DNA from 3 places in the Paenibacillus sp. FSL H8-0168 genome. Region 2 is predicted to be linked to each of the others. Evidence: riboswitches for the same ligand, from Rfam matches in the RefSeq annotation. Region 2 holds a riboswitch; each other region holds the start of a gene.

Region 1 (3,628 bases), 2.3 Mb from region 2:
AATTGCTCCGAGGAGCTGTTGGGATTCTGCTTTGCCTCCGGTTGCGACTGCTTTGCTGTTTTGTGACGCAAATCCATAATCGAACATGACCACATTAAAGTTCAAACTGTGGGCATAATGCGCCAGATCATACATGGGAATCCAGCTTTCTTCGCGGTTAGCCCCATAGCCATGACTGAAAATAATCGTTTTCCGCGATTGATCCGCCGGGATATACCAGCCTTGTACGATGCGGCTACCATCCTTGGCAGGGAAGCTGACTTCCTCATAAGGCATGTTTTTGGCCTGCATCGGATTAGAGTACAGTGGTGCAACGGTGGGATTCGTAAGTACCCATGCGATGTAAGCATGCAAGGCAATAAAACAAAACAACAGAAAAAAGACGACCGACAGCAGCAGAGCAATCACAACGTGCTTGAACCGCAGCAGACGGGGATTAAAGAGTGGGGTGGACGGCTCCTGAACAGCGGTCTGTAGCTGAGCGTTGCGCTGGGATGTCGAAATCATGTAAGAGCCTCCTTATATAAAATTGATCTTCGTTTCATAGAATTTAGGTATAATTCCACTTGAAAATAGTAGTGTAGGTCCGTATAGATACCTATTATCGTATGATGGGGATTATCCAAAGTCAACGCCTGAACCGGAAAAGTAAAAATGATGCAAAGAATTGTCGATGTTTGTTCTCGTTCTGTAATATGGTTGTCACAAAAACATCGGTTTACAGTAGCCGCGACTATTCTATATAATTTATGTAACCATGTTTCATAGTGTGAAACGAATATGGATACAAGAGGAGCGGTTCACGATGGAAGACCGTAAATTAACCGTTCGCGCTGTAGAGCGTGCACTTGATATACTGCTGTGTTTTACCGCAAATTCGGATCTTGGCCTGACGGAGATTGCCTCCAAAATTGGTCTACATAAAAGCACGGTTCATCGGCTGCTGACTACGTTGGAGGATCGGGGCTTTGTCGTTCGGAATGCCGAAACGGAAAAATATCGACTGGGCTTCCGCATTTGGGAGCTATCCACGCATTTGTCCCAAAGTGACGAGCCGGCGGTGCTGTTACAACCTGCAATGGAAGGACTACGTGACCGTCTGGGTGAGACGGTCAGCTTGTACTTACGGGACGGCAGCATGCGTATTCGCATACAAGCCGTGCAGAGCAATCAGGCGATCCGCAGGGTCGCGCCTGTAGGTGCGCGTATGCCGCTGGCTGTAGGGGCCTCCAGCAAGGTGCTGGCGGCCTTTATGCCGCCGCAGGAGCTGGAAGCCCTGCTAAGCGGGGATGAATGGCCGCCCTCAGTAGACCCGGAGGTCTATAAAGCCCAGCTGCAGGACATTCGCGAGAAAGGCTATGCGACCAGCTATGAAGAACGGGAACCAGGGGCTGCTGCTGTGGCAGCGCCAATTGTGAACCGGAAGGGACAGGTCACTGCGGCTTTATCTGTATCTGGCCCGGTCAGTCGACTTGCACCCGAGACGCTACATGACTTTGCTCCGATTTTGATCGAAGCGGCGAAGGAAATGGGGCTTATGCTCCCGTAACAAGAATGAACACAGTTGAAGCAAGCAGAGTGATTTGATGGGGAACGTCTCCTTGGTAAAGGGAACCTAAAAGGGTTGCCAAAGCCATAAATTTGAAGTAGTCTGGTAAGGAAGGCGGGATGTCTGTTATATCCGCCTCATGTGAATAGAAGTATCACAGTTACTGGGGGAGCCTGTAATGCCGGGCTGAGATGGAATCGTGCAAGATTCCGGACCCTTTGCACCTGATCTGGATCATACCAGCGTAGGGAAGTAATCGGCCATTGAAATGTATACGCGGCTGCTGTCTTCAGTGGCGCATTGGAATGGATTACTCCATATGCGTACTGTCTGGATAGCTGTCTCGTTAGATTAGCCGGTTCCCTGGGGAACCGGCTTTTTTGCATAGATCAGCGCCACCCTGGGAATGGTTCCGGATCGGTGTGTCATTTCATCGAAACGGGAGGAATGGACAATGAAGCCGACAGAAGCAGAAGGAACAAAAGGAACAGAATTGAAATCAGCAGAAGTAAGATTGGTAGGAACAAAAGAAGTTGAGGTAGAGAAGACAAACAGGGAGCAAGCCAGTGGGGTAACGCCCTTTCCAGGGAGCCGTAAGGTATATAGTCAAGGCTCACGGCCGGACATTGCCGTGCCAGAGCGCGAAATTGCTCTTCATCCTACACATACGCCGCAGGGCACGGAGCATCATGAGCCATTGCGTGTATATGATACAAGCGGTCCCATGACCGACCAAGCCTATCAGGTCGATATCCGTCAGGGCCTGCCTCCATTACGGCGAGCTTGGGCACTGGAACGGGGCGATGTGGAGGCTTACGAGGGACGCGCCGTCAAGCCGGAGGATAATGGACTGAAACCTGGCTCCAAACGGGAGACAGTGGAATTTCCCGGCGTGACCAACCGTCCGCTTCGTGCTTCGCAAGGGCGTACAGTGACGCAAATGCATTATGCACGGCGAGGGATCATTACGCCCGAAATGGAATTTGCGGCGATCCGCGAAGGGGTCGAGCCTGAGTTTGTACGGCAGGAATTGGCGGCTGGACGAGCCATTTTGCCTTCGAATATCAATCACCCGGAAAGTGAGCCAATGGTCATTGGGCGTCATTTTCACGTGAAGATCAATGCGAACATTGGTAATTCTGCGGTTACCTCCTCCATCGAGGAGGAAGTGGAAAAAATGACCTGGGCTGTGCGTTGGGGCTCCGATACGGTTATGGACCTGTCCACAGGCCGTAATATCCATACAACACGTGAATGGATCATTCGGAATTCTCCTGTACCGATTGGGACTGTACCGCTGTATCAGGCACTTGAAAAGGTGAACGGCGAAGCAGAAGCGCTGACGTGGGAGCTGTATCGCGATACGCTGATTGAGCAAGCGGAGCAGGGAGTGGACTATTTTACAATTCATGCGGGTGTATTGCTGCGATATATACCGATGACGGCGAATAGAATGACGGGAATTGTATCCCGGGGCGGGTCGATCATGGCAGCCTGGTGCCTTGCGCACCATCAGGAGAATTTTTTGTATACGCATTTTGAAGAAATCTGCGAAATTATGAAAGCCTATGATGTGGCCTTTTCTCTCGGGGATGGTCTACGTCCAGGTAGTATCTATGATGCGAATGATGAAGCACAGTTTGCAGAGCTAGAAACGTTGGGCGAGCTAACGCAAATCGCATGGAAGCACGATGTTCAGGTTATGATTGAAGGGCCAGGACATGTCCCTATGCATAAAATCAAAGAGAATGTGGATTTACAAATGGAGATTTGTAAGGAAGCTCCTTTCTATACCTTGGGACCGCTCACGACGGATATTGCCCCCGGATATGATCATATTACTTCAGCCATCGGGGCGGCGATGATCGGTTGGTTCGGGACGTCCATGCTGTGCTATGTTACGCCTAAGGAGCATTTGGGTCTGCCCAATAAGGATGATGTCCGCGAGGGTGTCATTACCTACAAAATTGCGGCACATGCTGCCGATCTGGCGAAGGGTCATCCACGGGCGCAGCAGCGGGATGATGCTTTGTCCAAGGCACGCTTTGAGTTCCGGTGGCGGGATCAGTTCAATCTGTC
Region 2 (3,628 bases):
GTTTATGAACCAGGTCGTTAATGTTATTTACCATCTTGAATTTGCCAAGATGACCCGTTATTCAGCTAACTATGAAAAGTTTCTTGAAATGGCGGATCTGAACAAAGCTCAGCATATTGATGCTTATGAGAAGCAACAGGACTTTATTAAGAAACAGGAAGATTTTATTCAGCGTAATAAAGCGCGTGCTTCTACCTCAGGCCGAGCAAAGAGCCGTGAAAAGCAGCTTGATCGGATCGAACGTATTGATAAGCCTGAAGAAGCCGCAAAACCAACCTTTCAATTCAAAGAGGCACGTGCAAGCGGAAAGACGGTATTTGAGGGTATTGATTTTGAGATTGGTTATACACATGCCCTTTTGCCTAAAATGTCCATGACGATTGAACGTGGCGAAAAAATTGCAATTGTTGGCTACAACGGTGTCGGTAAATCGACATTGCTCAAAACCATATTGGGAAAAATTCCGCCAATCAGTGGAAAAACCTATCAAGGTGATTTTTTGCAGCCCGCTTATTTTGAGCAGGAAGTAAAGGCAGAGAAAATTACACCGATTGACGACGTGTGGAATGAATTTCCGCATTTGAACCAGCATGAAGTACGAGCGCATTTGGCGCGCTGCGGTTTGAAAAATGAGCATATCACACGTCCGCTATCTGCGCTTAGTGGTGGAGAACAGGCTAAAGTCCGTCTTTGCAAACTGTTAATGCGTGAAAGCAACTGGGTATTGTTCGATGAGCCTACCAACCACTTGGATGTTAAAGCAAAGGATGAGCTGAAACGTGCCTTGAAGGAATACAAAGGGACGGTATTGCTTGTATCTCACGAACCGGACTTTTACGAGGATTGGGTAACCAAAACGTGGAATGTGGAAGAGTGGTCAAGTAAAGTTAACTAAAATCAGTTAAATCCAGTTCTGCATATTTCACACGAAGTGGGGTTTGCAGAATTAGGAAAATATGCTAAGCTATCTATAGCTTATACAATAAAATAGTCACACTAGGGGAGCCGCCCATGCGGCTGAGACGGAATAAATGGATTTCGGACCCTTTGCACCTGATCTGGGTTATGCCAGCGTAGGGAAGTGAGCGCCGTACAAACAAGGCAACACCATCTTTATTTTGTTTGTGCGTGGGACGATACACGTATACGGATATCATGGTCCGTTCGATTATTGGACGTTCGTTAAACCACTTCCTTGGGGAAGTGGTTTTTTTGCGTTTCGTTCATTTTAAGTTGTTCGAGCTTCCGTAGACGGATTCACATACAATCCCCTTTCATTACTGCTGGTAGACGTGGCTGCTAAGCTTAAATCCTTTAATCCAATGTGAGGTGAAGACAAAATCGAATTACACGCAATTTCGATGGAAAAGGGCACTATTGCACAAGCCGCCCGAGTGGCTGCTATGATTTGTCCGTATGTTCATTATGTACACGCACGTTTAAAACAGAATGGTGCCTCTGCATTGCTTTCTTTGACTCGCAGCATGGTGGAGCAGGAAGTTCCTTTGCAACAAATTGTAGTAAATGATCGTGTGGATGTAGCTTTACTTACTTTGGTTGGAACCGTCCAGCTACCAGCTAATGGATTACCTGTTGTGGATGTGAAAGGCCTACTTTCAAAGAGTACACGCTGTGGAGTGTCTGTGCATTCCTTGGAGGAGGCGCAGACTGCCGAGCAGGCAGGAGCAGACTATGTACTTTATGGTCACGTATATGAGACCCATTGTAAGCCCGGTATTGTACCGCGGGGTTTAGCTCAGCTTGAACATATTTGCAGGCTGTCGAACATTCCGGTGATCGCGCTGGGCGGCATACAACCGCACCATATCCCGGAGCTTTATATGGCCGGAGCAAGCGGAATTGCGGTGATGTCTGGTATATGGGAGGCTGAGTCGCCCGTTGCAGCTGCGATGGAATATAGGCGAATGGCAGATCTTGTAGTTCACAGCCTGTAGCGAGAAAACGAGAGTAGAGGCAAGCTGAAAGCAGAATGGTTTATGGAGAGGAGACACGGAACAAATGCTAAAGATACACACAGAGGCAAGAGCGATAGGACATGCTGAATGCTTGGTCATAGGTGGAGGTGTCATCGGCAGTTCCATTGCTTATCATGTGGCCAAGGAGGGAAGAAGTACGATCATGCTGGAACGATTGATCCCGGGTGAGGGAGCCTCAGGAGCAGCGGTTGGAATGCTGGCAGCGGAAAGTGAAGAGTTCACCGACTCTGAGCTGGCACGATTTGCTCGCAGAAGTCGAGATGCATTCCCTGAGCTTGTCTGTGATCTGGAGCGTTTGTCGGGTATTTCGGTGGAATTCCGTACAGAAGGATTTGTGACCCCTTTCCGTACGGAAACTGAAGGCCAAAAACGCTGGAAAGCTGCTAAAACGCGAGAGTATGATTGTCCTATCTGGTGGGATGCGAGGGAATTGGCCCGACGAATTCCAGGTTTGGATGAACAAGCGATCGGAGCAATATATCGTTCAAAGGAGACACAAGTGGCTCCTGTCCAGCTTTGTCGTGCTTATGCAGGTGCTGCTGCGGTGCTGGGAGCAACGGTATGGTCTGGTACACGGGCAGAGCAACTGGTCATACAGGATGGTCGAGTTTGCGGTGTCCGAACAGATAGCGGCTTTTTTTCCTGCGATCAGGTCATTATTGCTGGAGGCTTGGATAGCATGAAATTACTGGCGCAGGTTGGGTTTGAATATCCACTTTATCCGGTCAAGGGCGAAGCAGTAGCGGTCTCCTTGAAGGATCACCCATTAGAATACACCATTTATGCTGATGATATTTACCTCGTGCCTAAACAGAATAACGAGCTTTGGATTGGGGCAACGAGCCTTCCGCATCAATATGACGAACAAGTGACCGTAGGAGGCTTGAAGGGCTTGCTGGCACGTGCCTCTGCCTGGCTGCCGCGCGTCCGTGAAGCTTCTTTTATACGCACTTGGGCGGGCTTACGTCCGCAGGCTGCATCAGGTTACCCTTTTATAGGCACTGTTCCTGAGGTCGAGGGCGTATATGCTGCAGTCGGGCATTATCGCAACGGTGTCCTGCTGAGTGATGCTACCGGGCGTGCGATGGCAGCTATGCTTAGCGGGGCTGGTGCAGCAGAACTTGGGATAAGTAGTTTTTCTTCTGAGCTCCTCAAGGAGAAAAGCTTATGAAGCTGACGATTAACGGCCAGAGCATGACCTTTTCTAATCGAATCACTCATGTGAATCAATTGCTACATGAGCTTGATGTAAAGGTGAAAACCGTAGTGGTGGAGCTGAATCGGCATATATTGAGCCGTGAAGATCATGATGAAGCGGTACTGAAGGATGGAGATTGCCTAGAGATTGTACATTTTGTGGGAGGCGGTTGATTATGTTAACCATTGGAAAAGCATCTTTTACCTCGAGGTTGTTGTTGGGAACAGGAAAATTCTCTGATCTGGATATCCAATCCCAAGCCGTAGAGGCTGCTGAGACGGAAATATTGACGTTTGCTGTACGGAGATTGAACTTGGAGGAACGGGATAAGCAGCATTTTCTCGATATGCTGGATTTGAGCCGGTATACACTTCTTCCCAACACAGCAGGGGCTACAACAGCAGAGGAGGCGATTCGTATTGCCAAATTGGCA
Region 3 (3,628 bases), 2.1 Mb from region 2:
TCTTCCCTGTTTATGGAGACAGAGTATCGTGTCATCACGGACGAAGCAAGCGAGGAAGAGGTCATTCGCTGGTGGAACGAGATGACAGAGGATGGTCATGAAGGGATTGTGATCAAGCCGGAACGCTTTTTGATGAAAAATCGGGACAAGATGATTCAGCCTGCAATCAAGGTGAGAGGCCGGAAGTATTTGCACATCATTTACGGTATGGATTATCTTGCCCCTGAGAATTTAAAGCGTCTGAAGCAGCGTCGAACGAACAAAAAGGAGCGTCATGCCCTGATGGAAGGAGCGCTTGGTATGGAAGGCGTGGAACGTTTTGTCCGCAAGGATACGGTAGATCGTATTCATGAATGCGTCCTTGCCGCGCTATCGCTGGAATCGGAGCCGATTGATCCGAGATTGTAGTTTGCGAAGGAGGGATTGAGATGGAAAGGGGTACACCGTTAATTGATATTGGTGTGAACTTGATGCACCGTTCGTTTCATGCAGATCGGGAACAGGTGGTAGAGAGAGCCGCGGCTGTAGGGATTTCACCGCTGATTATTACCGGGACCAGTGTCCGCAGCAGTCGGGAGGCTTCTCAGTATGCAGCACGTTATCCGGGCAAGCTGTATGCGACAGCTGGCGTGCATCCCCATGATGCCAAAGACTGCAGCGCAGACACGATTCAGCAGCTCCGCCAGCTGGCGGGTCAGCCGCAGGTCGTATCCATAGGGGAATGCGGATTGGACTATAACCGTGATTTTTCGCCACGTGATGTGCAGCGTCGATGGTTTGGGGAGCAAATCCAACTGGCGTGTGAGCTGAATATGCCGTTATTTCTGCATGAACGAGATGCACATGAGGACCTTGTCGCTATGCTTCGGGAGTATCAAGGGCTTGTCGATAAAGCGGTAGTGCATTGTTTTACTGGCACTGAACAGGAATTGCATACGTATGTAGAAATGGGACTGTATATCGGGATCACCGGCTGGATTTGCGACGAACGGCGTGGCAAACATCTGCGTGAACTGGTCAGAGATATTCCCTTGGACCGTCTGATGATTGAAACGGATGCTCCATTTTTGACCCCGCGTAATTTGCCCGTGAAGCCCAAAGAAGGGCGTAATGAGCCCGTGTATCTCGCTCATATTGCTGCTACGGTTGCCGAATGTACAGGTCGAAGCATGATGGAGATCGAAATCGCGACGACGGAGACAGCCAAACGTTTCTTCGGATTATAGGATTGTCAAAGCCATAGATGTGGTATATATTATAGTGAATTAAAAGAGCATTGTCGGGAGCTTGAGAAAGTCAGGCTGAGAGGGTGGCCCTTGCCACTGACCGTGAAATCTGATCTGGGTAATGCCAGCGTAGAGAAACCAAGAACACTATACAGGAATGCCGCTTGTTTTGCGGTTGTCGATAGATTCAATGTATGTCCTAGCATTTTACCTTGACCCTGACTTTGGCTTGGTATCAGTGTAGTAGCTTAGACTACTGGTTATATAAGGCATATCGACGAATGATGTTTTGTATGGTGCTTCACCTTTTACTGCGCATAAAGCTTGCCTGGAGATTCAGCTCCAGACAAGCTTTTTTTATGGCCAAGAGGCCAATTATAAGGAAAAAGGGGAGCACGCAATAATGAATACTGCTGTAAGAGCGTCCAAAGGGTTGAAGCTGACTGATATTTTGGTCACGATTGTGATATCTGTTGTGTTCGGGTTGGTCTACAAAATATGGGGACCTGCCTATGATTTGATGAAACCATTTGGTCTACACGCCGAGCAACTGATGTATGGCATGTGGTTTATGGCAGGCACGTTTGCTTATCTCATCATTCGCAAGCCGGGTGTTGCGATTTTGGCAGAGGTGGCAGCGGCAACGGTCAGCGCTTTTTTGGGAAGCGAATGGGGCATGTCCACCTTGTACTATGGCCTGCTGCAAGGCTTGGGAGCGGAGCTGTTTTTTGCGGCTTTTCTGTATCGAAACGCAAACCTATGGGTTGCTTCGCTAGCTGCGGCTGGGGCGGCTGTCGCTTCTCTGATTTTAGACTTCAGCTACGGGTATATTGATCAGCTTTCGACCTGGAACTATGTTTTGTATATTGGATTTCGGATGATTGGCAGTATTGTGATTGCCGGGGTATTCGCGTTCTATCTGGCTAAGGCATTGGAGGTAACCGGAGTTACACGAAGTTTGAGACCTGCAACGGAACAAGATTATAAGGGGCTGGATTGATGAGCCGGGCAACCGAAGATGTGGTGGCTTCGATCACCCGTCTACGGTTGAAATTCCCCGGTGAGCAAGAGCTGCTTTTTCACAATATGTCTTTGTCTGTCCACAAGGGGGAAAAGCTGCTGCTACTGGGACCGAGTGGATGCGGTAAATCAACACTGCTCCAAGTGTTAAGCGGTCTGATTCCACGCACGATAGAAGTGCCCATGAAATGCGATGCTGCTGTAATCCCAAGTGTCTCAGGTATTGTATTTCAAGATCCTGATACGCAGTTCTGTATGTCATATGCAGACGAGGAACTGGCTTTTGTGTTGGAAAATAATCAGATTCCCCGGGAACAGATGCAATCCCGTATTCGCGAGCTGCTGATACAGGTTGGTCTATCGACGGATGATATACACATGCCCATTGGCAACATGTCACAGGGAATGAAGCAGCGTCTGGCGATTGCGTCTGTGCTGGCTATGGAGCCAGAAGTGCTTTTTCTGGATGAGCCCACGGCTTTGTTGGACGAGGAAGGCACCACACAGGTTTGGGACACCATTCGCAACATTTCGGTAGACCAAACGCTGGTGATCGTAGAGCATAAAATTAATGAAATCGTCCATGATGTGGATCGGATTGTGGTGCTTTCTGCTCAAGGGGAGATCATTGCGGATGGAAGGGCAGAAGAAGTATTTCATGTGCATCGGCAGGCATTGTCTGAGTACGGCGTGTGGTACCCGGGAGTATGGAATGAATCGTCTTCGCCACGTTGGAGTGAATCAGTGACACAACAGAACGGTGCGGGGATTGATTTGCTGGAGCTGGAACATTTTAGTGGTCTCCGCGGTTTAAGTTCAGTGATTTATGTGGAGCATGCGCAGGTGAAGCCTGGCGACTGGATTGGCGTGGTCGGTGAAAACGGGGCTGGCAAAAGCTCGCTGCTGCTCTCCATGATGCGCTTACTTCGCACACAGGGACGTTATAGCGTGCGCGGAATTGAGGCAGGCAGTACAGAACAACTGGCAGAGCGTATCGGGTTCGCATTTCAAAATCCCGAGCTGCAATTCGTAGCGCATACCGTACGAAAGGAACTAGAGTATTCGTTACCCAAGAGCTTGTTTAGTGCTGAACAGTGCCGGGAGCGGGTGGATCGGATGCTCGTACAGTTCGGATTGGAGCGGCTGGACGAGCGTCATCCGTATCAGCTTTCGTTAGGCCAAAAAAGGCGGTTGAGTATTGCTACGGCCATGATCCGTGAGCCGGAAGTGCTGCTGCTGGATGAGCCGACTTTTGGTCAGGATGCGCGTAATACCTTTGTCATGCTGGATATGTTGGAGCAGTTGAGAGCGGCAGGCACGGCCATTGTGATGGTCACGCATGACCCGGAAATTGTTCGTCGATATTGTACCGATATATGGCG

The links. A riboswitch is a leader RNA that binds a small molecule or an ion and turns the genes downstream of it on or off. The one in region 2 is predicted to bind thiamine pyrophosphate.
Region 1: linked by a shared signal. The riboswitch ahead of thiC (phosphomethylpyrimidine synthase ThiC) and the one ahead of MHI21_RS14145 (thiamine phosphate synthase) in region 2 are both predicted to bind thiamine pyrophosphate.
Region 3: linked by a shared signal. The riboswitch ahead of MHI21_RS04865 (ECF transporter S component) and the one ahead of MHI21_RS14145 (thiamine phosphate synthase) in region 2 are both predicted to bind thiamine pyrophosphate.

The regions. Positions count from the first base shown of each region.
Region 1 is NZ_CP151948.1:866,043-869,670, forward strand. Features, by position in the region: gene MHI21_RS03975 (alpha/beta hydrolase) at 1-507, opposite strand, end outside; gene MHI21_RS03980 (IclR family transcriptional regulator) at 806-1,549, shown strand; TPP riboswitch at 1,705-1,817, shown strand; gene thiC (phosphomethylpyrimidine synthase ThiC) at 2,004-3,628, shown strand, end outside.
Region 2 is NZ_CP151948.1:3,210,227-3,213,854, reverse strand. Features, by position in the region: gene MHI21_RS14150 (ABC-F family ATP-binding cassette domain-containing protein) at 1-895, shown strand, start outside; TPP riboswitch at 989-1,097, shown strand; gene MHI21_RS14145 (thiamine phosphate synthase) at 1,362-1,955, shown strand; gene thiO (glycine oxidase ThiO) at 2,020-3,168, shown strand; gene thiS (sulfur carrier protein ThiS) at 3,165-3,368, shown strand; gene MHI21_RS14130 (thiazole synthase) at 3,371-3,628, shown strand, end outside.
Region 3 is NZ_CP151948.1:1,060,696-1,064,323, forward strand. Features, by position in the region: gene MHI21_RS04855 (polynucleotide kinase-phosphatase) at 1-408, shown strand, start outside; gene MHI21_RS04860 (TatD family hydrolase) at 429-1,226, shown strand; TPP riboswitch at 1,270-1,381, shown strand; gene MHI21_RS04865 (ECF transporter S component) at 1,630-2,226, shown strand; gene MHI21_RS04870 (ABC transporter ATP-binding protein) at 2,226-3,628, shown strand, end outside.